4 regions of the Bacteroides sp. RTP21281st1_H5_RTP21281_210402 genome follow, and region 3 is predicted to be linked to each of the others. Evidence: riboswitches for the same ligand, from Rfam matches in the RefSeq annotation. Region 3 holds a riboswitch; each other region holds the start of a gene.
The links. Region 3 has a riboswitch for cobalamin ahead of accC (acetyl-CoA carboxylase biotin carboxylase subunit). Riboswitches for the same ligand answer to the same signal wherever they lie in the genome.
Positions count from the first base shown of each region.

Region 1: it holds a riboswitch for cobalamin, as region 3 does, so the genes downstream of both, AB5443_RS04935 (TonB-dependent receptor) here and accC (acetyl-CoA carboxylase biotin carboxylase subunit) in region 3, are expected to answer to the same signal.
Region 2: it holds a riboswitch for cobalamin, as region 3 does, so the genes downstream of both, AB5443_RS05575 (DUF4465 domain-containing protein) here and accC (acetyl-CoA carboxylase biotin carboxylase subunit) in region 3, are expected to answer to the same signal.
Region 4: it holds a riboswitch for cobalamin, as region 3 does, so the genes downstream of both, AB5443_RS09485 (TonB-dependent siderophore receptor) here and accC (acetyl-CoA carboxylase biotin carboxylase subunit) in region 3, are expected to answer to the same signal.

Region 1 covers NZ_JBCOWR010000002.1:334,471-342,303, forward strand. Annotated here, with positions in the region: gene AB5443_RS04925 (PKD domain-containing protein) at 1-195, opposite strand, end outside; gene AB5443_RS04930 (YncE family protein) at 224-1,372, opposite strand; gene AB5443_RS04935 (TonB-dependent receptor) at 1,369-3,429, opposite strand; cobalamin riboswitch at 3,632-3,844, opposite strand; gene AB5443_RS04940 (ABC transporter substrate-binding protein) at 3,972-5,105, shown strand; gene AB5443_RS04945 (iron ABC transporter permease) at 5,102-6,118, shown strand; gene AB5443_RS04950 (ABC transporter ATP-binding protein) at 6,115-6,870, shown strand; gene AB5443_RS04955 (MATE family efflux transporter) at 7,099-7,833, shown strand, end outside.
Region 2 covers NZ_JBCOWR010000003.1:11,344-19,176, forward strand. Annotated here, with positions in the region: gene AB5443_RS05570 (PKD-like domain-containing protein) at 1-1,075, opposite strand, end outside; gene AB5443_RS05575 (DUF4465 domain-containing protein) at 1,203-2,171, opposite strand; cobalamin riboswitch at 2,331-2,523, opposite strand; gene AB5443_RS05580 (IS110 family transposase) at 2,739-3,818, shown strand; gene AB5443_RS05585 (hypothetical protein) at 4,604-5,086, shown strand; gene AB5443_RS05590 (hypothetical protein) at 5,512-5,979, shown strand; gene AB5443_RS05595 (hypothetical protein) at 5,976-6,230, shown strand; gene AB5443_RS05600 (hypothetical protein) at 6,245-6,619, shown strand; gene AB5443_RS05605 (zincin-like metallopeptidase domain-containing protein) at 6,679-7,833, opposite strand, start outside.
Region 3 covers NZ_JBCOWR010000002.1:127,756-135,588, forward strand. Annotated here, with positions in the region: gene pncB (nicotinate phosphoribosyltransferase) at 1-984, shown strand, start outside; gene AB5443_RS04155 (N-acetyltransferase) at 986-1,756, opposite strand; gene AB5443_RS04160 (co-chaperone YbbN) at 2,075-2,398, opposite strand; cobalamin riboswitch at 2,602-2,807, shown strand; gene accC (acetyl-CoA carboxylase biotin carboxylase subunit) at 2,942-4,453, shown strand; gene AB5443_RS04170 (acetyl-CoA carboxylase biotin carboxyl carrier protein subunit) at 4,476-4,985, shown strand; gene AB5443_RS04175 (acyl-CoA carboxylase subunit beta) at 4,988-6,523, shown strand; gene AB5443_RS04180 (YeiH family protein) at 6,623-7,657, opposite strand.
Region 4 covers NZ_JBCOWR010000005.1:143,738-151,570, forward strand. Annotated here, with positions in the region: gene AB5443_RS09470 (MAC/perforin domain-containing protein) at 1-670, opposite strand, end outside; gene AB5443_RS09475 (DUF4465 domain-containing protein) at 724-1,467, opposite strand; gene AB5443_RS09480 (YncE family protein) at 1,502-3,484, opposite strand; gene AB5443_RS09485 (TonB-dependent siderophore receptor) at 3,494-5,536, opposite strand; cobalamin riboswitch at 5,721-5,930, opposite strand; gene AB5443_RS09490 (DUF5106 domain-containing protein) at 6,245-7,189, opposite strand; gene AB5443_RS09495 (ATP-binding protein) at 7,362-7,833, opposite strand, start outside.

The DNA.
Region 1 (7,833 bases), 210 kb from region 3:
ATAGTCAATGACTTGGGTGACATAGGGACTACCATCAAAATTCAATTCAGGATCGGGAGCCGGTTCAGTTCCTCCTTCTTCTTTTCCTCCTTCATTACCATTATTATCCTCGTCAGAACAGGCTGTTAACAAACTTCCACTTAACAAAACAGCTCCAAAGAGAGCAAACATTAAAAATAAACTCTTCTTTTTCATATAAATAAAGTATTAAACATGTTTCTATTCACTTCACCAATCCTTCTGTTACAAAAGCAAAGTGCCCGGGGATATTTCCTCCCTGAGTTTTCCATCTCAACCTTCCTTCCGGTGAAAAGCAGTATACAAAACCAGTCACTACATAATTTTGGGCGTCAGACATCAATATTTCCTTCGTTTCCGGATTGATGGCTAATCCATAGGGAATCATAATTTCCTTATCCGTTCCATCAGTGATAATCCTGTCGGTTATTTCCTTTTTAGTCCGGGTATCCAGAATGCCATATGTCACCCGGTTTCCACCCGAACTCATACTATATGCCACGCTGTAATAATAAAGTGAGTCTCCACTCATACACATTCCTCCTACGGGAATATCCAAGCATTGTTTCACTTCATCAGTCCGGCTATCTATCACATACAGGTTAGGAGAAGTATTTTTATAATCTCCCCGCGAACTGACATAAATATCACCACGTTTGTCAATAGCCATCCGGTACAGGTTGATAGCGACATCTATTTTCTTTTTCTCTACAAATGTCTCCAAATCCACAACAGACACCGTACGGTCATAATTCGGTGCCCGATATCCTCCTGAGTTAGCCACATATAATTTACCTTCATGCACTATCATTTCTTCCGGCTGATAACCTACCGTAACCTTCCTCGTCAGTTTCAAAGTGACCGTATCAATTTCAGCCACCAATCCTTTCTCCGCATTCGGGTCAATCTGGACAGGTCCTGCATATGAACTCACATAAGCTTTTCCATCGTGGAAAGCCAGATAACGGCAATTAGGTATTTCTATTTCCTTGAGTTTCCGTGCAGTACGCACATCAAAGACAACCACCAAATTGGACACATTTATAATCGCATATACCTTCTGCCCATATACCTGAATATCATTTCCCACATCACCCAACTCTTTTACAATGTCAGGATTCCGTTCCGAAAAAATATCCCGGGTATAGTAACCCGTAGTATAATCAAAGTAGTCGAGCGAAGCACCATTCGTTCCCATATTTCCCTCATTCAGTTGGTAGAACCCTTTAATACGCGTACCTACCAATGGTAGCGTCACTTGCACACTACCCGAAAGGAATATTTGCTCATCTTCCCTACATGCCGAAAAGAATAAAAGAAACAGTAGCAGGGGGATTAAATATAATTTTCTCATAAACTCAAACTTATTACAAACCGGAAATTTCGTCCGGGCATCGGATAATTAAGTACTACATCATAATATTGATTGAATGCATTATTCATCTCCACAGAGGCTTTCAACAAATAGCGGTCACAGAACCGGAATTCTTTTTGCAGAGAGAAGTCATGCGTATACCAAGGTTCTACGTAATTGCGAGGAATGTTATTTACAGAACCGTTATAGCGTTCACCTACATAGATAAAACTGTAATTCAATGTCCAGGTATCATATTCCGCACCGGCAATCACCGAACCGCTATGCCAGGGTGTATAAGGAATCTGGTTGCTATATGAAGACAGTTTCTTACCGTTTATTTTCGTAAAGTCCTGTGCTTTCGTAAAAGAGTAGGTAAGATTCGTATGCAGTTTGACCGGTCCGGCATGTCCCGACACAGCAGCCGAAACATCTACACCTTTACTTTCCACTTTTCCCATATTCGTCATCATCCAACGAAAACTGCTACCGGTAGGAGCAGCTATAATTTTATCAGTAATTGCGGCATAATAAGCATCAGCTTGCACAGAAACCTGGTCAATCCATCCTGATTTGAACGCCTTCTGATAACTTCCTCCAATATTGAACTGATCTGTAAACTCCGGTTTTAATTGGCTAAATCCGATTTGCGCATAATAAAGGTCATTGAAAGTAGGCAAACGGAAAATTCGTTTATAAAACGCACGCAGGTTGAGGTCATGATTACCAAAAGGCTTATAGCCGATGATGAGTGCCGGAGAAAACTCCGACTTGTCCGGTGCTTTTACGTTATTCCTCACCTTCTCTATTACGAATGTCCCCAACACATCAGCTTGCAGTTTCCACTTTCCCAAATTCAAGGCCGTAGCAAATGCTGCCCAAGTGGTATATCGCTGTGGAAAAGTAAAAGGAGTCCCTACTCCACGCATTACAGCATTCAGTTTATTATATTGGAAATCAACAGAAAGGGAGATATCCCACACAGGAAGGATGCTATACATGTTCACCATAGATATATACCAGTCCTGCTGATAATAAGTATTGTCGAACTGCATCTTTTTAGTCACATTTTCCTGCAAAAACCGAACCGTATCCCTCGAAAGATAATGCGTGTAATCATAGGCAAACTTTCCGTTCAACTGTATTTTATACCCGGGAGTTATGTCTTTCACAAAGGTGGCTTGGGCAAAGAAGTTCTTATCTCCCTGCCTCTCCCCATTCTGCCATACATTCTTTACGATAGCTCCGGGCAGCCCCCGGTCCGAATTATAATAGTACAACTTGGCCTGCCAATAGCCGTTATGCACCGTCCCATATACACCCGCCTCCATACGATAAGCCTCTATGTCGCTATTCCAGCGGGTAGCAGTCGTGTCATAAGCCACTTCTCCTGTCTGGTTCAGACGTCTGTAACGGAACTTATACTGTCCGTCGGATTTCATATATTCTCCACTCAGACTAAGACTTAACTTATCATTCAGTTTTTGCTCCAAACGTATGGAAGGATTGATTAACTGAATACTCCCCGCCTTGTATCTCACCAGCAAGTTCGTTTTCTTCCCTCCCTCAAATCTGGATTTCCTTGTTTTCAGATACACCGCCGAAGCAGAAGCGAAGTCTTTTGCAGACTGGAAGATTTCACTTTTCTGCCCATTATACAAAGATAGTTCTTCCAAATCATCCAAAGAGAAACGCCCCAAGTCGACCACCCCGTTTTGTGCATTTCCTATCTGGATACCATCATAGAAAACTCCGACATGATGCGAACCCATATTACGCACGTCCACCGTTTTCAGTCCACCCATTCCACCATAATCCTTAATCTGCACACCGGAAAAATAACGTAACGCATCGGCTACATTATGTGTGTTCAACCGTTCCAACTGCAACCCATTGAGTCTTTGGGCGGGAATCACTTCTTTATATGGCTTTGCCGTAATCACAACCTCATTCAAGTGCTGCAAACTATCCAGCCGGCTTTGTGCCACCACCAATGAAGGAAGCCCCAGGCAACCTGCCACTACACATGCCATTTTCCAAACTACTTGTCTTATCATTCCGTCCGTTTATTTTTCGACAACAATAAACTTCCCGGGGAAAGGCCATCCAAAGATAGAAAAGGGCAGTCTGCTCCCATTCAACAGAGCATAGATCGGTATTCTGCACAAGCAGACACCACGCATGTCGCACGTCTTTACAACAGCTACTACAATGTGATTGAATTAAAAACTGCACTCTTCAAACTCTAATCCCGGAAAGTTTCAAGAATTCAACTTTGGCAGGTCTTCTGACTTACTCCATTTTCCTAACGCCCTTCCCATTCCTCCAAAGCGGAACAGTGGATTTGAGTATTGTAGGAAAACTTTTGGCGGAGCTTACAGCAGCGGGTCTGTTCAGGATTTACACCTGATTCCCTTTTCACCACTCTTTCCGTAGAATCGGAAAAGTGACACCAAAATTTCTGGGGACAAAGATACACAAATAGAAACAAATCAGAAGAAAAATCCAACTAAAATAAAAACAAACTAATAATTAAGTCCTATCTTTGCCATTCGAAAGGATCCACTATTATTTTTTTCTAATTAAAATTCTTATAAAAGTGAAATCTCCTATTTTGACTGTCGCGCTACTTTGCCTTCTCTTTTTGGCAAGCTGCATCACCCGTAATAAGACATCCATTGAAACATTCAATCAGGATGTATATATCCCTGAATATGCTTCGGGATTTAAGATTCTAGGCGCAGAAAATTCCGCCAGCACCCTTATACAGATAACGAATCCATGGCAAGGAGCAAAAGACGTCACAATGTCCTATTTCGTTTCACGCAACGGCGAGCAGGCGCCTGCCGGATTCAATGGGCCCGCCATTCCTGCCGGAGCGAAACAAATCATATGTATGTCCTCTTCTTATATTGCCATGCTCGATGAACTGGGAGAAATCAACAGGATTGCCGGAGTGTCAGGAATCGATTATATTGCAAACCCTTATATTCTCGCTCATAAAGATTCAATCAAGGACATAGGGCCGGAAATGAACTACGAGCTGCTGATAGGGCTAAAGCCTGATGTAGTATTATTATATGGTATAGGTGATGCCCAAACCGCTGTAACGGATAAACTAAAAGAACTCTCCATACCTTATCTATATATGGGAGAATACCTGGAAGAATCACCGCTCGGCAAAGCCGAATGGATGGTCGTCCTTTCGGAACTGACAGATAATCGGAAGAAAGGTATAGAAATATTCCGGGAAATCCCTGAACGCTATTACGCATTGAAAGCGCTTACCGACTCAGTCAAACAACGCCCTACTGTCATGTTCAATACTCCGTGGAACGACAGTTGGGTAATGCCTTCCACCCAAAGCTACATGGCACGGCTGATTGCCGACGCGGGGGCTGATTATATTTATAAAGAAAACAATTCAAACAGCTCCACTCCTATCGGACTGGAAACGGCTTACGGACTGATACAAAAAGCAGACTATTGGATTAATGTAGGTTCAGTAAACACATTAGATGAGCTGAAATCCGTCAATCCCAAATTCGCAGACGCAAAAGCAGTACATGAAAAGAGGGTCTATAATAACAACTTACGGTCGACGCCCGCAGGTGGTAATGATTACTGGGAATCGGCAGTGGTACGTCCTGACGTCGTACTGCGCGACCTGATTCATATCTTCCACCCGGAACTTGTATCCGATTCACTTTATTATTACAGACACCTGCAATGAAACAGCCCCGTAAACGTACCCCCCTTTTATTTATTGCATTAGGCATCGTTGCCGTGCTATTATTACTGGTAGACATGGCAACAGGGGATACCTATATTCCGGTTTCAAAGGTATGGGCGGTACTCACCGGCGGCGAATGTGACGAAATGACGCGTAATATCCTCCTATCCATTCGGTTCATACGGGTAGTAGTAGCGGCATTAATAGGCGTGGCACTCTCCGTAAGCGGACTACAAATGCAAACGGTTTTTCAGAATCCATTGGCAGACCCTTATCTACTGGGAGTCAGTTCCGGCGCAGGATTAGGGGTAGCTCTGTTTATACTGGGTGCTCCGCTACTTGGATGGTCAGATTTTCCGCTGCTTCAATCATTGGGTATTGTCGGCTCGGGATGGATAGGAACGGCTGTCATTTTATTGGGGGTAGCCATCATCAGCCGGAAAGTGAAAAATATTCTCGGTGTACTGATTATGGGAGTTATGATAGGTTATGTGGCAGGTGCCATTATCCAAATCCTGCAATATCTAAGTTCTGCCGAACAACTGAAAATGTTCACACTTTGGTCGATGGGTTCGCTCGGTCATATCACAGCTACACAACTGGGAATCATGATTCCCATGCTATGCATAGGTCTGCTGATTTCCGTAGCCTGCATCAAACCACTGAATCTGCTGCTACTCGGCGAGAACTACGCACGGACAATGGGAATGAACATCAAGCGTTCACGCACTTTTATCTTTATTTCTACCGCACTGCTGACAGGAACAGTCACTGCTTTCTGTGGTCCGGTAGGATTTATCGGTCTGGCAGTTCCGCACGTCACACGATTGCTGTTCAACAACGCCGACCACCGGATACTCGTTCCCGGTACTATGCTGACGGGGCTTATCAGTATGCTTATCTGTGACATCATCGCCAAGAAGTTCCTGCTCCCGGTCAACTGTATCACCGCCTTATTGGGGGTTCCGGTTATTTTATGGGTAATAGTTAAAAACTTGCGTATATTCAAATGATCGAGCTTAAAGAACTGACACTGGGATACGGACAGCGCACGCTGTTGAAAACGGTAAACGCCCGAATCGCAGGCGGGCAACTCGTTGCCTTGCTGGGACGTAACGGAACAGGAAAAAGTACCTTACTGCGTGCCATGATGGGACTGGAACATCCACAGTCGGGAGAAATCATCCTGCAAGGTAAGAAGATAGCTTCGCTGAAACCGGAAAAGCTTGCCCGCAGCATCAGCTTTGTAACGACGGACAAAGTACGCATCGCCAATCTCCGTTGTAAGGATGTAGTGGCTATGGGACGTGCCCCTTACACGAACTGGCTCGGTCAGCTACAACCGGAAGACGAGAAACGCGTGGATGATGCCATGCGACTGGTTGGAATGTCCGGCTATGCGGAAAAAACAATGGATAAGATGTCCGATGGTGAATGTCAACGAATCATGATTGCCCGTGCCCTTGCACAAGACACGCCCGTCATTCTGCTCGACGAACCGACTGCTTTTCTCGACCTCCCCAACCGTTACGAGCTCTGCCTGCTCCTGAAAAGACTGGCGCAGGAAGAAGGCAAATGTATCTTGTTCTCCACACACGACCTCGACATCGCCCTGTCACTCTGCAATTCCATCATGCTGATAGACAATCCGCATATGTACACCCTTCCCACCCCGGAAATGGTAGGCAGCGGACATATCGAAAGGTTGTTTCGGAATGAGTCGGTGACATTCGACGCGCAGGAGATGAGGGTGCGTATCAAATAAGTACAATTCCTTTTATCTATATTTGCACCTAAGTGTACAATCCAAATCGGAGTATTTAATGTCCAACAAATAATAAATGTACATTTTTGGACAAAAGGATACAGTTTAAATTTCTCTCCGGATAAACCAAAATAAACGTGATGGATAAAAATTACCAAATGGTAATTTTTATCTCCTTTCATACTTTTACCTTTGCAACCGTTTTCTAAGATTTTAAAGATTAAAGGTATGAAAGATAGTATTGATTTCAGCAGCATGGAGATTTCCACATTGTTCCGTAAGCTATTAATTCCTACGGTACTAGGAATGGTTTTCTCGGCTATATTCGTTATTACGGACGGTATATTTGTCGGAAAAGGGATTGGAAGTGATGCATTGGCAGCCGTTAACATCACGGCTCCGCTTTTTATGATTACCGCCGGCATCGGCCTGATGTTCGGAGTCGGTTCTTCGGTAGTCGCTTCCATTCATTTATCACAGGGAAAACGCAGAGTGGCAAGTATTAATATTACTCAAGCGCTTGTGTTTTCCACTCTTCTTATACTTATTATGTCCGCCTTGTGTTTTTATTATATAGAGCCATTGGCCAAATTATTAGGAAGTTCGGACAGATTATTGCCCTTGGCGGTTGAGTATATGGCATGGTATCTCCCTTTTCTTGTATTCTATGAGATATTAAATATAGGCATGTTCTGTATTCGCCTGGATGGTTCGCCCACTTATGCGATGATGTGCAATGCTATTGCGGCCATACTCAATATTATCCTAGACTATATATTCATTTTTGAATTTGGCTGGGGAATAATGGGAGCAGCGTTCGCTACCAGTTTGGGAACTGTCGTAGGCGGATTGATGACACTGATTTATCTCCTCAAATTCTCCCGTTCCCTTCATCTGTGCCGGATTAAGTTAAGTATCAAAAGTATGATGCTGACTCTTCGCAATGTCGGTTATATGATAAAG
Region 2 (7,833 bases), on a different contig from region 3:
GACGTTTTTGTGCGTAAGCACAGGCTGCTTCGTGCGTGCTTTCCCCATTGAAACCTGCTGTATTCGTTTCGTTTACGAATTGTCCCGGAGCCGGAACAAATTCATATACTTTATTGCTGTAAATGGAATTTCCGGCAGCAAAAGGTCTTTTTCCGGCCGCTTCACAACATTTCACCGGAATATTGACACTGACTTCATCGACACCGGAAACAGCAATATTACGAGTGAGGGTTGCTTTTGTTATTTGATTATCGTATTTCACGGTAAAAGTAAGCGTGTGTTCTCCGGTTTTAGAGGGTTTGAAACCGTAAACCAAGGAATTGGCTCCCTCAATCGGTTGCCCGTCCAAAATCCATTGATAAGAAGGCTCGGCACTTATTGATACAAAGGGGCGGACAAACAAAGTACGTCCTAATTCTACGTATTTGGTATTATCCTCGGTGAAATATAAAGATGACGGAACTACGATTTCAATTGGAAGTTTATCGACAACCTCAATAGAAACTGTCTTCTCTGATTGTCCGTCTTCATTCGCTACAGTTAAAGTCAGTTCATAAGTTCCCAACTCATCTTGCTTGAATGTATAAGTATTTTCAGTTCCGACTTCGTTCCCGTTAAGAGTCCACAAATAAGTAGCTCCTTCTGCATTTTGAATGTCGGGAGTAAGGATATATTCACGTCCTGCGACAACTTTAAGCCCTATAGAGGGGGTTACCAATGAAATGACGGGCGGAGCCAATTCATTGACATCCACACGAATTTCTTCCTCTGTGCTGGCATCCCTCGTATCCACACGCAGGGTAACGTAATACGAACCGCATTCGTTGAAAATGTATTTCAATTGAGGCTCATCGGAAATGATACGACCGTTGCATTTCCATGAATAAACGGCGTAATCGACATTCTGATAGGTCGGCTCAATAACGACCTCTTTTCCTATCTTTACAACATAGATTCCGTCTTCGCTGTCCAATTCAATGACAGGAGGCACGGTCACGTCCTGCGATATTTCTTCGTCTTTGTTGCATGCAAATAGAAATATCGTCAAGGAGAATAAAAGCAAATACTTCTTCATTATATTTATAATTTTAACGCTGAAATTCCCTTGAAGAAAGTATTTAATTTCAATCTCCATTGGGATATAATAAAAAGGGGCAAATACTTAGCATTTGTCGTTAAAAAGCATTTGCCCCAAATTCATGTTATTCGTTTACGGTTACATCAATATCGTCTATGGCAACGTAAGCAGGAGTGTTCAATCCGTATGCGCTTGAATCGCTTCCTTTAAAATTGATAGCTACAGTACATACGCTGTCACCTAAACCGCTTAAGTCCACTTGGCTCCAACCAGTACGGATTTGATTGGCCAAGCCTGATTCTGCATCCTTACTGGAATCGAAGTTTGCCAAATAGTATTCTACTTCCTTACCTGTAGGTTTACCCGTCGCATCCAACGCAACAAATACCACCTTAAACCATCCTTTTTGTGCCGACAAAGAGCCTTGTGTAAACGAGTTGCCATCCTTCATGACCAAGTAGGTATAAGTTGTATTGCAGACCCATACACTGTTGAATTTGCCATATTTCGGTGTACCCTTAACTGGCTTCTTTGGAATTTCGACTTTATATCCGGTTGCATTGGTCAAGTAAATCTTGGCGCACTTGTCATAGGTTGCTCCCGCATCATTGTATGAATCGCTATAACCGAAAGCAACGGCAAAATTTTTACCGCTATGACCGCCATTCTTATCATAAACGCTACATTGATTCTCATAATCACCCTGTGTCAGATTATGGAAATTAGAGATGGCAAAACCACCATTCCAAAACTCATATTCCCAAGGCTGTCCGCTTACCCATTCTTGTTCCAAATAGTTAATCGGGAACTGAATGTACGTACCGGTTTGCCCGATTTGAGTGATGTAGCCGGTCGTTACCTGCTTGCCGTTGGCCGTGGCAGAATAGAGATTGTTTCCATACTGGTCAGAAGCCATTACGCTGGAAGGTACGTTATCAAAATTGATAAGCGCATTGGTAGAACTTATCGCGCGGGTTTGAATCGCACTCTCCTCATACGGAGCAAGGAAGTCATCATCGGACGAACATCCTGTGAACACTGCGGCGGCCATTGCTACAACAGCCATTGCCAAGAATTTAAGATTCTTTTTCATAACTCAATTATTAAAAGTTAAACAAAAAAGTTTAATTACACATTCGTTTTCCTTGCGATAGATTTGCAACGAATGAGAAATCGGTTATCAAAAAGAATATTAGGTGTCTTTGGACGAGCCTCTGTTCATTTTAATCTAATGCCAATTATCCCGTGGTCACTAAATCATATCTCATCAAGCAGGTCTTCTGGCTCATCCCGCTTATCGCGCCTTCCCAGCTTTCACCAGTGGCAAAGAGTGCGATAAACTTTAATAGGACTTACAGCTGCGAGTACAGCTCCGGATTTTCACCGGGATTCCCTTTTAATTCCATTCGACGCTTCGATTGGAAACTTGACTGGTGCAAAGTTAATGGTTATTTTTTAATCTCGTTTCTTTTTCCCTAATTTTTATTTCAAGAAAAGATTATTTTATAGTGCGAATTGTATTTTCATGCCAACTAAACATTTATAATCCCTATGTTTACAATCAGGGTAAGCCGCGATGATAGCGGATAAATGAAAAAGCTATCGAGATTTTGGTTAGATTAAAGCTGCAAAACCTTTACTAACTAAAACGACGATAGCCATGAGAGAGCAAAGAAACAAAATTAGTTTCAGAGGACAAAAGATTTATGTAGGAATCGACGTCCATTTGAAGAGTTGGTCGGTTACGGTCTTGTCCGAAACCTCCGTATTGAAGAAGTTTAGCCAGCATCCGAGCCCAGAAGCGTTGTACGGATTTTTAACTCGGAGTTATCCGGGCGCCGAGTATCACTCGGTGTACGAAGCGGGCTTCTGCGGATTTTGGATACACGAGCGTCTGACGGCCTTAGGGATCGACAACATCGTGGTCAATCCGGCCGACGTGCCGACCAAGAGCAGCGAAAAGCTGCGTAAGACCGACACCGTGGACAGCGGTAAGCTGGCGCGGAGTTTAAGAGCCAACGAGCTGAAAGGCATTTATACGCCGGACAGCGTATCGTTGGAGATGCGTTCCTTGATAAGATTGAAGAACTCGATAACCAAAGACACGACCCGTCAGAAGAATCGGCTCAAGTCTCAACTTCGGTATTTAGGCATCGAGATTCCGCAGGAGTTTCTCACTCCGTTTTCCAACTGGTCGAAGCGCTTTTTCGCCTGGTTGAAGGAGATAGAGACGCTCACCCCGAGCGGCCGTCAGGCCCTCGACATTCATATCCGGCATCTGGAAGAGTTACGCCGTCAGAAACTGGAGATGACACGGGCTTTACGGACATTGGCCAAGACGGATCGATTCCGCGAACCGCTGCGGTTGATTATGAGCGTTCCGGGGTTCGGGCAGGCTACGGGAATGGCGTTCCTCTCCGAGATATGCGACATAACCCGCTTCCGCAATGCCGAACAACTGGCTGCCTATATCGGAATGATCCCGATGTGCCACTCCAGCGGAGAGAAAGATGGGACGGGGGATATTACCATACGAAAACACGCCGTTATGCGCTGTAACCTGATAGAAGCGGCATGGGTGGCGGTACGTCAAGACCCTGCGATGAACCTGTTCTATACGGAACAATGCAAACGGATGCCCAAGAGCAAAGCTATCGTAAAGGTCGCCCGCAAACTGGTAAACCGTCTATTCTTTGTGCTGAAACATCAGACCGAATATGTCAATAGTATCGTGTCATAGAGAAACCCTTCCGGTAAACGGATTTTCCCAGAGAGAATACTACATAGTTGTTGCGGCGTTAACGTCCGCTTAAAATAATCTGCTCCTCTGGCCTTTGTAAACTAATAAGGGATATGCGGCAGAGAGCTGACCGCTAAGGAAAATCTGTTTATCGAAGGATTTTTTCGGGTTCTGAAATCTCGGCTTTCGAGAGAGCCAAAGGTGTTAAGCACGATGTGCCTCCGCACCGGCTCGATCAAAGGCCGGCGGAGGCTCTCGTGCCTTGACCTTTGGCCGAGAAGTTCACCAAGAAATGCAATACGCTGTAAATAAGATAAAAACAAATTTAACCGAAAACTTTGATCCAATTTTATTTGGATTGTAACAGGAAAACAACTATGAATAGTCCTTCCCCTTTATGAATAATAACATTTCTCAATTATGGCTTTTTCTCATCTCACGTCAGCAATTCTCTTCGGAGAGGTTTTCTATGCAAAGGTACAGCGTGCGTCCGGTCGTCAAGTACCGCTTTCGCTAACGGTTCCCGGATATTCTTCACGGCAGCCTTCCGCAAATCGAAGATGGGCTTTTAGCCCCCGTCTCGTTGCAGAACAAAGCCGGTCGAGCCGGGTTTTGCCCTTGCACTCGGCGGTTGGGTATTCCGTTCCATCCCGTACACTGTTTACTTGCCTTATCCGTCCTTTTTCCGCTGTCAGTCCTGCATAAAAATCATTCCCCGACGAGAAGCCGAAGAGCTTCAAGAAAAGGGAAACAAGAAAATGTTTGACAATCTAAAATTTACAATTATGCACAGCAGGATTTTTCAAATTTCAACGGAGCCGATAGACAAAGAAAACTATCTGAATGAGGACACACTCCAGCAAGGAGACGGGAGCTTCTATGACTATTGTTCAGAAATAGACGAGGAAAACCGTAAAGAGGATATTGCCAATTTGGTCAATCATGCCTTACCCAACGGAATGTTCGAGCTTATATCCGATGACACCATGCGCTATAATGGTGGAATAGAGCAATGGAAAGAGGAGTATGTCGCCAATATCAAAAAGAGAGCGGATGCTCTTACGGTAGATAATATGTTGGAATGGGGTTCGACCTATTATCTCAAACAGGCAGTAGAAAATCCGTTGGATGTCGCCTATCATTTCTATTTGGATGGCGACGGCTGCCAGTCTTTTGCCGAACAGTCCTTTGCGTTTATGGAGTTTGTTTGTAGGCTTGAACCGGGAACGATACTCTACATCGGAGGAGTTGTTGATTATCACTTCTGATGATTGTCCGAAACATTGGCAATCACCCGCCTCAAAAGCGGGTGGTTGCTCTCTTTTTTGCACAGGCTCCCCGATTACTTTTATAACATACTCTGCCGAGTTTCCGCCATCGGCTTCCCTGCCGGTATATTCCTGTTTTAAGGGTATAATCCCTTCACAGCCCCGACATACGCCGCAGATCTGTTTTCGTGTGCAAAGGTACGGTGGACGAACATGGTTCAAGTACCGCTATCGCTACCTGAAATAAAATTTGACGACAACTTTCCGTAATCGGAGATAACGGTATTTCATAAAATTTCATCGCAGGTTCCTTGTCCGTCGTTCTTGTATCCCCCGTTTGGAACGCACATGAAAACAACCTCTTTGGGCGAAGTCAGAAGACTTCAAGAAAAGGGAAATAAAAAAAATCACTAAATCAAAAGACAATGAACAAGTACGATTTCATCAAGCAAGGCAACCTCCTTTATCGGCACACTGCCGATAACGATGTAGAATGTCGAATTATCTCAACTCCCGAAAAAGTGGATAGCGACAGTATTATTTTAGTCGCAACAGGTTCTTCTGAGATTGAAGTTTTGGCATCGGAGCTATCACCCATTGGCTCATCGAGAAGCCACAAAGAGGAATTTCTGCGCTGGAAGAAAGAGCGTGAAGCCGAGGGCATGGAGTTTTTCAGCCGGTTGTCCGAAGTCATGGAAACAGACAGCGGTTTGGCTGTAGGCGATATGGTGGCGTTTACAAACGACTATGGGGTGGTGTTTGGCCCCAAAGAAGTATTAGCTTTCAGAAAGCCGTGGAATGGCGGTAGATGCGTATATATCGACAGTGATGCCTATTGGTTTCCAGACCGTCCCGGACAGCTTACTATCCTAAGCAAAGGAGGTGCGGAATGACAACAACCGGCATACTCAAACGACTTTGCGGCAATATTGCCGCAGGTCGTTTCAACTGGCAAAAATACTGCACGCCACAACTTTACTTCGGGTGGGAGATTTGTGTTACCCCTCTGCATTGCTCATACGGACAGATAGGCTATACCGTTAATTTCCCTTATACCAATATACCGGAAGTGGAATACGATTGGGAAATGGGCAAACTGACCATTGACGGCGAGAAGTGGAAAAGTTATTTGTGGAACGAATAATAATAAATATCAATATGGCACAGAATTTTTATACCAAATGGCAGAACGCTATCCTTGCAGATGCAGGAGGCTATGTTTCAAAAGAGTATCGCAGTTTCCAGACAGCATTGGTACGTGAGATTTCCAAATATGCAACGGCGGTCGGTGCACAGGTGGCATCCAACTTAAAAGGACATTATGATACCTCATGTTTCATCGAGCGCAACGGCAAGTTCGTTTACATCAGGCACTCTTCCACGTTGGCCCGAATGGGCGGCGGCGTAAGAGTTGAACTTGATTCGTTTCTGATACGGACAGCCCAACACGCAAAAGACTACAGAGGAGGATATAACCAATATTGTGACATGGCAAATTTGCAGTCCATGATGGATGATTTACTGAAAGAATAAAAAAACGAAAACAAGAAAAGATGCGGAGCCAACCGGTTCCGCATCTTTTCTTGTTTTCCTTACCGGCGCATACCGCCACCGTATTCAGCCTCTTGTAGTTCTGCCCGATACTCTTCCAGTTCGTTCAGCTTCTCGTTCACGGCTTGCAAGTTAGCATCCAACCCGATATTGTGGTCGTAAGGGAAACGATGCTGCGCGACCAGCCCGGCATTGGTGGGCTGCCCGACATCAAGCGTATCGGATTCCTTGTTATATTCGACATACAGCACGTCGCCGTTCGGCATCTCGAAGGTCGGAATCTTTTGATGCGCCAAAGCGGAGAACTGTTCCACCGCCATCTCCCTGGCAACCTCTTTTATCGTCTCTCCGGCAATATCGACACCGTAACGCCGGATATGGTCTCGGATTTCCTGCTCCGTGAATTTCAACATCACCTCGTAGGTTCCCCCGACACTCCCGTTGTACACGACAGCAAAATTCCCGTCATCGACAATAAGGCTGTCACCCTTGTTGTTCGTAGCCGACGGATAAGTATATTTCTCGTTGATACCGTTGCCGTCATAATACTCCTTGGCAAGCGTAAGCAACCCCTCATAATCACCTTTGTCCCTAAGTTCGTCAAGCTGCCTCGTATCATCCGAGGACTGGAGATAAACGACAGAGGAATAATAAATCTTCTCCTTTGCCGCCACTCCATTCTCCTGCTTCTCACCGACATTCTGTTCCAACTCCTGCGCTATCTTATCCACCCTTTGGGTAATCATTGAAGTCGCTTTCTTTACATCCAGAAGCGTCGTCTTAATGAACTGCGGCGATTCCTTCAGCTCATCAAGCCAACTTTTGAGATACGCGCAACTGTCCTCCTTGATATGCTTGGTCATGCCATAACGCTGTGCGACCAATGCGCTGCCCAATTCCGCCACCAGTTCCTCACGGGCATACTCCGGGGAACCGAAGGCAGTCGGCTTGAATCGGTCGAGAACACCCTCCGCACCGGTCGAGTGTGTCATTTCGTGGAACAGCGTCCCATAGAACGACTCTCCCGATTTGAATTGTTCCTTTTCCGGCACGATGATTTCATTGTTCGAGATTGAATAGTAGGCTTTATCCTGATATTGCGGTGTAATCGGGCAAATCCACAGATTGTCCCGTATCATCGTATCGACAGGTGCGAAACTGAAATGCTCGCCGTTCTCAATGGCCGGACGCGAGTT
Region 3 (7,833 bases):
ACAGAAGAAGAACTGGAATATATGACACGGAATTGCCGGTTCCTTCCGAGAGTTTATTGGGAATGGCTGTCATCTTTCCGCTTTCATCCTGATAAAATCAAAATGTATTTGGATGAGGCGCATCATCTTCACATCGAAGTCAGTGATTTTCTCTATAAAGCTACCCTGTATGAAGTTCCTTTGCTTGCCATTGTATCCGAAATAAAGAACCAGTTCTTCGGCAATGTAGCCGATACGGACGAAATCTTATGCAAATTATCGGAGAAAGTGGAACTGTCCAATCAACATCAGTTACGTTTCTCGGAGTTCGGTACGCGGCGGAGATTCTCTGTCCATGTGCAGGAAACGGTTATCGGAAAATTAAAAGAAACGGCGAAGTATTGCACAGGCACTTCCAACTGCTATTTCGCAATGAAGTACGACATGAAAATGATGGGTACTCATCCGCACGAGTGGTTCATGTTTCATGGAGCGCAATTCGGATATAAACATGCCAATTATATGGCGCTCGAAAACTGGGTGAATGTCTATGACGGCGATTTGGGAATTGCCTTATCCGATACTTATACTTCCGGTATCTTCCTCAGCAATCTCAGCCGCAAACAGGCGAAACTGTTTGACGGTGTCCGCTGCGATTCCGGTAATGAGTTCGATTTTATTGATAGTTTGGTATCCCGTTACAAAGAACTGGGAATTGACGCGACCACCAAGACTATCGTTTTCAGCAATGCCCTCGATTTCATAAAAGCACTGGAGATTCAGGAATATTGCAAGAACAAAATCCGTTGTTCCTTCGGCATCGGGACAAATCTCACTAATGACACCGGATTCGAGCCTTCGAACATTGTCATGAAGCTGACACAATGCAAAATGAATGTCAATCAAGAATGGCGGGAATGTATCAAATTATCTGACGACGAAGGCAAACATACCGGTAGTCCGGAAGAAGTACAGGCATGTTTGCATGAATTGAGACTGAATTAGTTTATTTCCCTATTATCGCTTTATCAAAACGGCTATCCATACAAGCACTGATATCCGTTGTGACAAACTTGCCTTCATAAAACAGGCTGAATATCGTAGCCGGAGTAGGTGCAGCCTGTGCCTGTTCCATTGTCTCCAGTTTAATAATCGTCAAAGGCAGATTTCTTTTGGCGGCGGTTTCCTTCAAAGAACTCATCACATGAAATTCCGCAAACGGACAACGGTTGGAGAAATAAACAGTGATACCCTTTTTATCAGGGCATTCTCCTGTTCGTACAGATTCATTAAATGTCGGATTCGGAGCATCAACATTCAATTTCTTCACCAACAGACTAAATCCTGTCGGAAGCTGTTCACAAGCAACAAATCCTTGTCTCAACAGCCATTTGGTATCACTCATAAAATGAAACTTCTTTGTTCCTACGACTGTCACCAAACCGTCCTTGCCTTGCTGCAAGGCGTCATCTATCGCAGTTTGGAGCAGAGCTTTCGCATACCCTTTCCCTTTATACTGCCCGGCTACCCAAAAACAGTTTATCAACAGGTAATTGTCGGCCTTCACAGGAACCCACCCGTTTCCGGCCGGACCATATTCGATAAATACTTTCGCACGCTCATTCAAACGACGAAAAACATACCCGTTTTCAAATTGCTTCTTCAGCCACTCCTTTTTCAGGTTATAACTTTCCTGGCATTTCTTATCCGAGAAACCGCAGCAGATATGTTCTTTCTCTATGTTGTCTTTGGTAAGCGTGATAAAGTCGATGTTCATAGTATCAGTTTTTTATTAGTAGTTTTTTAATTAAATAATATCGGATATATATTATCCACAAAGATAAACATTCAAGTGTAGCAGTCATTATCCAATCCCGTAAAAATCAATATTATTTAGTAGAAAGTGAGGTACGGGCATAAAAAAAGGAGCAACGCCTTGCTCCAACCTTTGTTAACCTTAAATCTAATACTATGAAAAACACAGTGCAAAGATACGCACTTTCCGATTATCTGCAAATTATCCAAATAAAAAAGCATGTTTCATAACATGATTTAAAACTTTCTGAGGAATAGTCCCTCTTTTATTAATACTTTTTCAAGATTTGAATCCCTTTACGGCTCTTTCCAACCTTTCCAAAGTAAGTTCACCGGATTGCCGCCAAAGCTGTTGTCCTTTTCTGAAAAGAATAAAAGTAGGCGTTACTTCGATAGTGTAGAAATCAGTAAGGGCAGTTTCCTGGTCTATATCCACTTCCACCACTTCGAGCGTTCCTTCCATCAGTTTCTTAAATTCCTCAACGACAGGTTTCATACGCTGGCAATGAGGACACCACGTTGCGTAAAATTCCGCCATTACCCAATCGGCATTAGCCAGCTTCTCTTGATTCCGTTCCTCACGGGCTACTTTTTTCTCTTTCATAATTGATTACTGTTTTGATTAATAATTGCTACTTCAACAATACGAAAAGAGAGAAAGTTTAAAGGGTAAACAATAATACACACAGATTTAACTATTAAATCCACTTGCAGTTACCGTCTTTCGTTTCTAATATCCAGACAGCCGACTATTGCACATAAAAGCAACTTTCGTGCAAAAAGAGAACACTCTATTTAAAATTTATTTATCTTTGCCGCCGAAATGGTTCGGAATCCGTAGCCAACGGACGACGATTAATAGGGAATCGGGTGCAAATCCCGGACAGTCCCGCTGCTGTGAAGCTCAATTCAATGTCTTATAAATGAACTAATTTGACGCCACTGATGTTCTATCGGGAAGGCAAATAAGACAAGAGTCAGTCAGAAGACCTGCCACTTCACGTAAAACGTTCTTCCGCCTCGTGGATAAGGAGAAAGGACATCATTTGTTAAGCCCCAAATCAAGAAAATACTGTGTTTTCATCAGGTGGAGTATGTCCGCAAGGTGGGAAGACATAAAATAAGTATGTACTTAATTTAGAAAAGTATGATAAAAAGAATCTTAGTAGCCAATCGCGGTGAGATAGCCGTGAGGGTGATGCGCTCCTGCCGGGAGATGGAAATAACGAGTATCGCGATATTTTCCGAGGCAGACCGGACTGCAAAACATGTGCTCTACGCAGACGAAGCATATTGTGTAGGTCCCGCCGCATCTAAAGAGAGTTATCTGAATATAGAAAAAATCATCGAAGTGGCGAAAGCATGCCACGCAGATGCTATTCATCCGGGCTATGGTTTCCTGTCCGAGAACGCTACCTTCGCCAGACGCTGTCAGGAAGAAGGTATTATTTTTATCGGGCCTGACCCGGAAACAATGGAAGCCATGGGAGATAAAATTGCTGCCCGCATCAAGATGATTGAAGCCGGAGTGCCCGTTGTACCCGGCACGCAAGAAAACCTGAAAAGTGTGGAAGAAGCCGTGGAGCTTTGCAACAAAATCGGTTACCCGGTGATGCTGAAAGCCTCTATGGGTGGTGGTGGAAAGGGAATGCGCCTTATCCACAGTGCAGCAGAGGTGGAAGAAGCCTATACGACTGCCAAAAGCGAATCTCTTTCTTCTTTCGGTGATGATACGGTTTATCTGGAGAAGTTCGTAGAAGAACCTCATCACATCGAGTTTCAAATCCTGGGAGACAAGCACGGAAATGTTATTCATCTGTGCGAACGCGAATGTTCCGTCCAGCGTCGTAATCAAAAGATTGTAGAAGAAACGCCATCGGTATTCGTCACTCCCGAATTGCGGAAAGATATGGGAGAAAAAGCCGTGGCAGCCGCCAAAGCAGTGAACTATATCGGAGCGGGAACCATCGAATTTCTTGTTGACAAACACCGCAATTATTACTTCCTTGAAATGAATACCCGCCTGCAAGTAGAGCACCCGATTACGGAAGAAGTAGTAGGTGTAGACCTCGTGAAAGAGCAAATCAAGGTTGCCGACGGACAGATGCTTCAACTGAAACAAGAAGATATACAGCAACGCGGACACGCCATCGAATGTCGTATTTGCGCCGAAGATACCGAAATGAACTTCATGCCAAGTCCGGGAATCATCAAGCAGATTACAGAACCGAACGGTATCGGTGTGCGTATCGACAGCTACGTGTACGAAGGTTATGAAATACCTATCTACTATGACCCAATGATAGGCAAGCTGATTGTATGGGCAACCAACCGTGATTATGCCATCGAACGTATGCGCCGCGTACTCCACGAATACAAGCTCACCGGAGTGAAGAATAATATCAGTTACCTGCGCGCCATCATGGATACTCCCGATTTTGTGGAAGGGCATTACGACACCGGATTCATTGCCAAGAACGGCGAGTATCTGCAACATTGCATCATGCGCACCAGCGAGCGTTCTGAAAACATAGCCATGATTGCCGCCTATATGGACTACCTGATGAATCTTGAAGAGAACAAAGGTAATACGACTGACAACCGCCCTATCAGCAAATGGAAAGAGTTCGGACTGCATAAAGGCGTGTTGAGAATCTAATTTTAACAAAGAGAATTCAATTATGGAAATTCATATAGGAAATCGCGTGGCCGAAATAGAACTGGTCAGCAAAGAAGATAACAAAGTGGTGCTTACCATCGACGGAAAGCCTTTTGAAGCCGATGTTGTGATGGCAGAAAATGGAACCTGCAACATTCTTATGGACGGTCGCAGTACAAACGCACAGTTGATTCGCAAGGAGAACGGAAAGAGTTACAAGGTAAATACCCACTATAGCAGTTTCAATGTCGAAATCGTAGACAGCCAGGCGAAATACCTGCGTATGCGCAAGAAAGGCGAAGAAGAGCAGAACGACCGCATCACCTCTCCGATGCCGGGCAAAGTAGTGAAAATACCCGTAACAGCGGGACAAGAAATGAAAACCGGAGATACAGTCATCGTCATCGAAGCTATGAAGATGCAAAGTAACTACAAAGTGACTTCCGACTGCCGCATCAAAGAAATCCTGGTTCAGGAAGGTGACAGCATCACCGGCGACCAGACATTAATAACCCTTGAAACAATCGAATAAAAATGGAAGAAAAGAATAAAGCATATGCCACGTTCGAGGAACGTGACCGTATCGCTTCCCTCGGGGGCGGTATCGCAAAAATAGACATTCAACATGAAAGCGGAAAGATGACTGCCCGCGAACGTATCGACATGCTGCTCGATAAAGGTACATTTGTCGAACTGGACAAACTGATGGTTCACCGTTGCACCAACTACGGCATGGATAAGAATAAGATTCCGGGAGACGGCGTCGTATCCGGCTATGGAAAAATCGACGGTCGCCAGGTTTTCGTTTATGCCTATGACTTCACCGTTTATGGCGGCTCATTGTCGGCTTCCAATGCCAGGAAGATTGTGAAAGTGCAGCAGCTTGCCTTGAAGAATGGTGCTCCGATTATCGCTTTGAACGATTCGGGCGGCGCTCGTATTCAAGAAGGTATCGAAAGCCTTTCCGGTTATGCGGATATCTTCTATCAGAATACGATGGCAAGTGGTGTGATTCCACAGATTTCCGCCATTCTCGGCCCTTGTGCCGGTGGAGCTTGCTACTCTCCCGCCCTTACCGACTTTATTTTTATGGTAAAGGAAAAAAGCCATATGTTCGTGACAGGCCCGGATGTAGTAAAGACTGTCATCCACGAAGAAGTCAGCAAAGAAGAACTGGGTGGCGCGATGGCGCACAGCAGCAAGAGCGGTGTCACTCACTTTATGTGCAATACCGAAGAAGAATTGTTGATGAGTATCCGTGAACTGCTTTCTTTCTTGCCGCAGAACAATATGGATGAGACTAGAAAGCAGAACTGCACGGATGAAATCAATCGCGAAGATGTTACTTTGGATACCATCGTCCCAACAGACCCGAACGTTCCGTATGACATGAAAGATATTATAGAACGAGTGGTGGATAACGGCTATTTCTTCGAAGTAATGACGAATTTTGCCAAAAATATCATTATTGGTTTTGCCCGTCTGGCAGGTCGTTCGGTAGGTATCGTCGCCAACCAGCCTGCTTACCTTGCCGGAGTGCTCGATATTGACGCCAGCGACAAAGCAAGCCGTTTCATCCGTTTCTGTGACTGTTTCAATATTCCATTGATTACTTTCGAAGATGTTCCGGGCTTCCTTCCGGGATATACTCAGGAAAACAACGGTATCATCCGTCACGGCGCGAAAATCGTTTATGCATTCGCGGAAGCTACTGTTCCCAAACTGACAGTTATCACCCGCAAGGCTTATGGCGGTGCCTATATCGTCATGAACTCCAAGCAGACAGGCGCGGATGTGAATTTCGCCTATCCAAGTGCGGAAATCGCAGTAATGGGTGCGGATGGAGCCGTAAACATTCTGTTCCGCAAAGCCGACGCAGAAACGAAAGCCAAAGAACTGGAAGCCTACAAAGAGAAGTTTGCCACTCCATATCAGGCTGCCGAACTGGGATACATTGACGAAATCATTTATCCGAGACAGACTCGCAAACGTCTGATTCAGGCATTGGAAATGACAGAAAACAAGATGCAGACGAATCCGCCCAAGAAGCATGGCAATATGCCCTTATAACAACTAGATAGGTACTTGTCAAAGTACCACCACCAAAAACGGACTTACACAAATTCTGAAGAATGTCATTCTGAGAATCTACGTAAGTCCGCTTTTTTATTACATTAAATAAGGAGTGAGATACTTCACCAGGAAATAACCACCTACTACCAGCCAAATATAGAGAAGAAGCGCCAAGACAAACGGCTTCGCCCCCGCTTTTCTGAATTTGTCAATGCTTGTTTCCGTCCCAAGTGCAGTCATAGCCATTGTCAACAGAAAAGTATCCAGTGTGTTGATTCCTGCCACCAACTGCACAGGCAACAAATCAAAAGAATTAAAAGCGATCACCCCCATAAAGCCGATTGCAAACCAGGGAATGGCAATCTTCTGAAATTTCTGCCCTTTCTGTACCTGTCTCTTTCTCGCCCTTGCCACCATGTAAGTAGTAATCAAAAGTACCGGAACCAACATCATCACCCGAATCATCTTCACGATAATTGCCGAATCCGATATGCCGTTTCCCATTGCGTCACCGGCTCCCACCACATGAGCCACTTCGTGAAGAGTAGAACCTGTATAGATTCCCATTTGGTCGGGAGTCAGCGCACAGATACCGTTCCGGTAAAGGAAAGGATATAGGAACATGGAGATAGTACCGAAGATTACCACGGTAGAAACGGAAACGGCCGTCTTATATGGTTTTGCCTTAATAGTAGATTCCGCACCAAGAATAGCGGCAGCACCGCAAATTCCGCTTCCGATAGAAGTCAGTAGTGCAATACCCCTGTCCATTTTCAATAACTTACCGAGATAAATACCACCACAAATCGTCACTACCACAATAATAATATCAATCAACAGAGCAGGCAATCCAATAGCCAGCACATCCTGAAAAGTCAGTCTGAAACCATACAGGATAATACCGATACGCAGAATCTTTTTCGAGCAGAACTGTATGCCCGGCACCCAAGTTTCGGGAAGATTATTCCGCAAACTGTTAGCATAAAGCATACCCAAAATGATACCTACAATCATCGGACTGAAAGAGAGACTTCTCACGAAAGACATCTCACCAATGTAAAACGCCGCACAAGAAAACAGTGCTATCAACAAGACACCGTGCAACATGCTGCTTCTTTTTTCGTTGAACATAAATTACTAGATTTTAGTGATACTGAATTTATTACTCTGCAAAGAAAACCATTTTTCATCAAACCGGTTCACAGTATTTTATTATACCGGATAATCTCCGGTTATACCTATCTGGAATAAAAAACGGCACCTCGATTCACATCGCAGCACCGTCACAACACAAACACAAAATAAAA
Region 4 (7,833 bases), on a different contig from region 3:
TATATTTACCTGTGTAAAATGCGGAAAATTTGCCTCCTAATAGTATATCAGTCATAACATGTGTACCATATTTTTCAACTAACTCTTTACCTGATAAACTTTTTAAATCGGATAAAAATATATCTGTGAAAAAATATTTAAGTCTTGATGGTGTTGTGTATGGTAGGGTTAGCCTTCGTGTCATTTTGAGTGCATCAACTCTGTAAAAAGCGTTTCTTTCTTCTTTAGTTCCTCCTGAATTTATTGTTGCTTCTAGATCTAATGAAAATAATTTTAAAATTTTGTCTCCGATATTCGCAGTGGCATGTATATTGAGATTTTCTGTTAATGTATATATTGATGATCCGTATGCTGTTTTTGTTTCTGTCTTACCGTGTAATATGGATGTTTCAATATCTGCAGGAGTAAATATAACTTCTTGTCCAGTGATAGGATCCCGTCCTAGTCCTTTTTGAAGTCGTTCTAAATCTATTACTTTGGCTTTTGCATATAAAGGGTCTTGGAAATCAGAATAGAAACAGTTGTAACCATAACCTAATAAATCGTAATTACCATCTCCAGCACTCCTTGTTACAGGAGTGCTTTCTTTTAATTGGTCAATGATAAGTTCTTCGTCTGTACATGACAGTATCAAACAAGATAACAATGAAAATGTAATCAATTTGTTCATAAGCTTAATTGTTTTGTTTATATGAATAAGTTTGAATATATATCTGTAAGAAATCATTTTTCAATAAGTGTAAGATCATCAATACAGAAATATTTGCCTGTCCTCATTCCATTTTCATCATCAGAGTCAGACGAATTTGCAGTAAGAGTTATTTTCGAGGCTGCTTGTAAATCTGTTAAATCAAACCATATCCATGTATTAATAGGCTCGTCTGTGTTACTCTTATAATCAGCAAGCTTGATAGCAGCTTCGGCTATCTTGTCTCCTTTATCGTTGTAGCCTGTTGCAGTAACTTCATACCAACTTCCTTTCTTGAAAGCTGTCGCCCAGCCATCGCCTTCTGTCATTCCAATGTAGGCATTTTTGCTATTAGTTATCCATAGGCCTTTAATTGTATATTGAGAATTAATAATTGATAGAGTGGCGGGGGTGAAATTGTCACTATAAACTCCCATATACACTTTTCCTGTTTTTACACTTCCACAATTGGGTTGGCAATCTGATATATGGTTGGTTTTGTTGGTATAAGTAAAACCTGCAAAGCTATATCCTTGTCCCCAATCATTGTAATAATGGTCAAAAGTTACATAGTTTTGTGGGTCATTGAATGTATCTTTAAAATAAAATTCCGGTTTCTCGGTACTAGTTGAGATAAATTCACTTTCTGCCTCAGTTAGTAGGCTTTCGAAACTAATGACAACTTCTTTTTTATCACCATCTTTTGTTTCATCGTCACTATCACTACATCCGCAAAAAGCGAACACAGATACTAATAAGAATAAAGATAACTTTTTCATGTTTTTGCTCTAATTTTAATTATTAATTGTTTGATTATTTTTCGTAATGTAAGTTCTCTACAGTGACGACTTCGGTAGATATTTCTCCTGTCCAGCCTATGTCTTGATTGACGGCAGTATAGATTTTTACGAAGTCTATTTTGTCTAATAACACAGGTTGTCCGTTTTGGTCTACTGCCCAGTCTATTTTAAATTGACAGTATTCGGTTTTGTTGGGATGATTATCTGCATATCCCCAAGGGTAACAATAGCCTACCCAAACATTGCCTTCTTCCACAGCATTGTCTTTTAGACGTGTCCCATGGAAAGTTATTTCGTCTTCTTCTATCCAGTTAGGATAATAAGAGTCCTGTTGATGGAATGTATTACGCTTAATCAATCCTTCTTTTCCTTGGTTGTCTGTCCAACGCACATCGCCATTGACCGGTTGAGGACGATAATAGGTGATTTCGTAATTACGTATTTCTGTATCTTTTCCGTACTCACTACCTGCCAACTCATACCATTCATCGTCAGGTATCCCATTATTGTTTATATCTTTTGAGACTAGTACAATTCCTGGTTCAGCATTTCCGCCAAGTGCTCCTGTACCTGTGTTCTTGTTGTATGTAGCATTTCCCCATATCTTGAAGTCATATTTTCCTTTGATGTTAGGGATAGGCTGTGGGAATCCTAGTATAATATAACCACCGAATCCACCTAGAGAAATAACAGATTTCTTCTTGACCTTTTCTGTGGCACGTTCTAAAATTTGTTCGGTAGTAAATCCATTTTCATAAGCCGACGTACTCGTATTGATAAACTGTCCGGGAGCCGGTTTGTACTCCCATACTTTATTGGCGAAAGCCAATGAATTTTCAGTTTCTTCGGTATTACCATCAATATCACTTTGTGAAGCTTTGTCGCTAAATACAATCGTGTTAGGATTCAGTCCGATATTATTCAGACGGAATTGTAGTTGTCCTTGTTGGTTGAAACAGAGCAAATCTCCATATATGGTATAATCATAAGCATCTGTGATATAAACGTTACCACTGTAAGGGTTCACATTGATACCGTAAGGAGTATCAATGCTTGTTCCATCCGTAATGAAATTCTCACGAACGGTTTTTCCTGTTTTCAGATTGAATGTCTTGATAGAAGATGTTTGCGTACTATAATTGTAATTGTATAGATAGGCTATTTCTCCGTCAATGGCAAAGTTTTGTACTTTCTCATTGTAGTGAGTTACTTCATTTGTTTGACAGTCTATTTTGGCAAAGTTGTAATTTCCGGCTTCCACATCTTCTCCGCGGGTTGCTACATAAACGGTTGTTCCATCCGTACCGGCTACTATTTTACCAGGATTCGATCCTACTGTAATTTTATTAATCTCTTTGAATGTAGCAATATCGACGACAGATACAGTATTGTCTACGCCTGAACCGGATGCATGATCCAAGCCACCGGAATTGGAAATATATAACTTTCCGTTTTGTACACAAATTCCGTCGGGATTACGTCCTACTGATGCGACGCCATCTATAGTGAGGGAAGTTGTATCTATTCGTGTCACTGTTCCATCGTATGAACATACATAGGCTTTTTCTTTATGGAAAGCAATGTATCTTGGCTCTCGTGAACTTCCGTTTTCAGCCTGTATTTGAATTTGCTTCAAAGAGTTTCCTGTACGGAAATCTACTACTTCTACTGTACTGGAAACATTGACAATGACATATATCTTGCCGCCATAAATAGCTAAATCATTTGCCGTATCTCCCAATCCCCGATGATTGATTGTATTAAAATAGTTGCGTACCATTCTCTGGTTGCCAAAAGAGAAACGCATCAATGAACTGTTGTTCTGATTGAATAGTCCTTCACACAGCACATAGAGTTCGGCCGTATCCGTTTCGGTCGGGTCACCCGCAATATCCGAGGTAAAAGGCTTGTCTTCCATATCATCACAAGCTGTGAATAATAATAGTAGCGGCAGACAGAACCAAAATATATATGTTAATTTCTTTTTCAAATCCATATCCTGCTTTTAGTATATTATTTTTAGCGTTGCTCTTACCGAACGTCCCGGCATCGGAAAGTATCGTACTATCTCATAATTCTTATCCATCAGGTTCAGTACTTCCACACTGAGCGAACTTGTAACTTTTCTTATCTGGAAGTCGCGGCTTGCCGAGATACTGTGGTCACTGTAACTATCCAGTCGGTTTGCTGCGATGTTCTGTCCCACTGTATAGCGTTTTCCCGAATAAAGGAATGAGTAAGACATATTTATCCATGGAGTTTCGATTCCTGCCTGCCCTGAAGCTGAAACACGGGGAGTATAGGCTATCTGATGTTTATAAGTCGACTTATCCTTATTCGAATCAGGGTCAGTGACATCCAACGCCCGTTGATATGTATAATTACCGGACAGGTTGATGCGTATTTTCTCCCAAGGTTGAAGAGACAAGTTTCCTGTGACGTCGATACCTTTAATATCTACACTTCCCAAGTTTCTCATACTCCAAATTGCAAGGTTCTTGGTGGGATAGGCGATTATTTTATCCGTTACTTTGTTATAGTATGCATCAACGGTTGCAGAAAGATAAGGAAGGAATGAGCATACATTCTTGCTGTATGTCAGACCGATATTATATTGCTTCGCATTCTCAGGCTTTAGTTTGGTGTTTCCTACTTCCTGATAGTATAAGTCATTGAAGCTAGGCAGACGGAAAATGTCTTTATAGAAGAAACGGATACGGAACTCTTCGTTACGGAACGGCTTGAATGAAGCGCTGACATAAGGCGTTAATTTGCGGTGATTGCCGGCGCTGCCGCCCTCTTTCACATCTTCATTGATGATGGTTGCCAGGGCGGATGCGGAGATTGTCAGCCAGTCATTCACGTACTTTCCGGCAAAAGCGGTCAGCCATGAGTAGCGGGTGGGTTGCGCAAAATTAGCAAGATTAGTATCCATGGTATTGATACTTCCATCTGTAGAAAGAGAGAATGAAAGATTACTCAGCAATCTGTATAATACCGATGCTGAAAGATAATATTCCTGCTGATAATAGCTGTTCTCCGTTTTCCCTAAAGAGTTTTTAGTGTCGGGGTCTAAATAGCGTTGATAACTCCAGTTCCACTTGGCGGAAGTTTGGAATACCCATTGCCGGCTGAACTCTTTCTTGTATTGGCTTTGTACGAATGTATTCTTGTCCCAAAGATGCTGCGCAGAGTAGTCGTTATAAAGTGTAGTAGCTTTCGGCAGTCCCCGTGAAGATTGGAAGTAATAAGCTTTCAACCGCCATTGCTTTTTGTCGGAGAAGTTGCCGTAAAGTCCGGCTTCGGCACGAAAAGTCTGCACATCGGTATTTTTTCTTTTCTCCCGTGACGTCAGGTCGTCTGCTGTATTTCCGTAGTGCAGGCTATATGGATATTGTCCGTCCGAAGACATCCATTCGCCATTGGCTGTGACTGTCCATTTTGGGGTGAGTTGCTGCTCTATCAGGACGGACGGATTAACCAGTCCCCACGAACCGGTCTTGAAGGCGGCACTGATATTCGTGCGCTTTCCTTTTTTGAAACGGGGAGTGAGTGTCTGTATATTCAGTATTCCTGCGGAAGCAAAGAAACGTGCCGGTTGGAAGATATTGTCGCTCTGGCCGTTACTGAGTGATAGTTGGTCTACATTGTCAAGAGAGAAACGACCGATGTCTATCTGTCCGGTTTGACAGTCGGTTACGGTGATTCCGTCATAACCTACGGCTGTATGCTGTGCTCCCAGGCTACGTATGGATACGGTTTTCAGTCCGCCGATACCACCGTAATCTTTCACGGTCACTCCGGCAAAGTGCTTTACTGCGTCGGAAACCTGCAAAGCGTGCAGATTCTTCAGTGCATCTTTGGATAGTACCTGCAACGGAGCGCTGGAGCGTACTTCTCTTGTTTGATAAATATCGGAAACGGTTATTTCGGGGATGGAGTAGGTATGCGTTGTATCCACTTTTTGCTGTTGCGCGAAAAGTGTTGCGGATAAAAGTTGGCAGCAGAATGCCGCGCAGATGCTTTTGTATGACATGATATGTTTCATCCTTATCCTACTAGTCTATTTTTTACTTTTAAAAAGTGTCCGGGCGAAATCCCTTCGACCGGACACGCATAAATAAACTTGGCAGAGTTTATTAATTAAAACACACTTTCTCTGAATCAGAGTGATGAATGAAATGATAGACGAATTGTCCGGGTCATTAGACTCAACGCTTTTTCCTCGAAAGCAGTGAAATTGGGTGCATGGCAGGTCTTCTGACTCGTTCCTGTTGCGGGCGCCTTCCCGGAAGTTTCTTTCCAGTGGCTAAAAGTAGGTTGCTCGCAACGAACATATGGAACTTACAGCAGCGGGACTGTTCAGGATTTACACCTGATTCCCTTTTAATCGCTTTCCTCGTGTGTTTTGAGGTCTGCAAACCAATGCGTGGCAAAGATAGGGAGTTTATTTGGCTTTTGCAAAGGGGGCGTTCTTTTTCTTTCGTCTTGATACGAAAGAAAAAGAACCAAAAAGAAAGAATCAAGGCTGCGTTTTTTCAGCTACTCCGGTGTTTCCTCCGGCTAAAGGGCAGAAACTCGCTACGCTCAAACAGTCTGCCCTTCTTGACGCCGGAGAAAACACCTGCGCTTGACGCTGAAAAAACGGGGCCGGGAAACCATGCGGCGTGGGCATGTGCGGTGGGGCATGCGTTACGGCGTGGGCACGTGGTGTGTGGGCGTGTGCTACGGCATGGATGTGCGGTGTGGAAGCTGTTTATTGTTCGCCTTTCATTAGCAGGTATTCTTCGATGGCTTGGACAGGAGCATCCTTCAGAAGTACCGTTTTATCCTTGTTCAATAGGTAGAGGGTGGGGATGGCTTTCAGGTCATACAGTTGTTGTTCTTTGATGATGAATTTCTTGTCGTACCCGTTAATCCATTCTTTGGGGAATTCGTTTAGATGCTTTTTCCACTCATCCAGTTCTTCGTCGGGGTAGATGGAAAGGACTATCAACTTCTTTTGTGCTAAAAGCTGGTTGATGATGGGGGAGTTTTTTAATGCGTCTATTGTTTCTGTACAGGCATGGCATCCGGGGTTGTTGATGAATAATAATGTATAGTCTGCTTTTTGTTGGTAAAGAGAGCCTTGTGTGCCGGAAGCTAGTGTGTAGTTGAAATCCAGCGCTTTGGTGCCGATACGGTTCTTCTGTGCTAATTCGCGACGGGCTTTGGGGCGCACCTTTTCTATTTCTTCCAATATGGGAGAGGCTAGCATTGCGTCTAATACGGGAATGTAGAATTCTTCATTACGCATTGGGGAGTTAGGGTCATACAGATATTTGTCTGCCAGGTCGGTGATGTAAGTGAATACTTTCTTGTCTACATTTGTCCGTTCGATTGTTTTCCGCATCGCTTCCTGTGCAGTTTCCAACGGAACATGATTCAGAATGTCACAATAGTCCGCCCAGGCTTGTTCGGTAACTTCGGGGTGGTGAATGTAGTTGGTGTCGGCAAAGTTCACATTATCCCAATAATGCTTGACAAGGAAGTCGGCACGTTGATCCGGTGCTGTCATCATTGCGGGGATGGATGGCAGGGCAAAGGTCTTGATAGTATCCTGCGCTACTTCGTTTTTGTTTAAGCCGGAAGCATTACCGTTTTTGCAGGCACAGAGACAAAGAAGACATACAATCGGAAGAATATTTATGTTCGTTTTCATGATTGACTATTATTATATTGAACTTCTATGAATTACATGGAAGACAAAGATAATGCCTTTTCATCTTATTCAAAGAATTTTTCTTCCTTTTCTTCTCTGACCTCTTTTTTGTTTTCTTTCCTGTTTCTTTTCAAAGAACCTTTTTTATTAAACCCTTACTTTTTGAAAAACTTTACTTCTCCTTTGCCAATGTAAATACAAATTCCAGTCCACCACCCTGACTGTTTTTGGCAGAGATGCTGCCGCCATGAATGATAACCGCATTCTTCACGATAGCCAGTCCGAGTCCTGTTCCGCCTAACTTTCGTGAGCGGCCTTTGTCTACCCTGTAGAAGCGTTCGAAGAGACGGTTCAGATGTTCGGGTGACACACCTACGCCCGTATCGGCAAAACTGAAATAGTAGTAGCTTTCATCTTCACGGAAGCAGTTGATATTAATCTGAATGTTTGTGCCCGCATATGCAATGGCATTGTCCATCAGATTACGGAAAATAGAATAAATCAGAGAATAATTTCCTTTGACTTGTATGCTTTTCTTTAAGGAATTAACCACTGTGATATGCTTCTCGTCCAGTTCCAGTGCTACTTCGTTGATGATGTTTCCTACCAGTACGCTGATGTCCACACGCTCCATATCAATCATG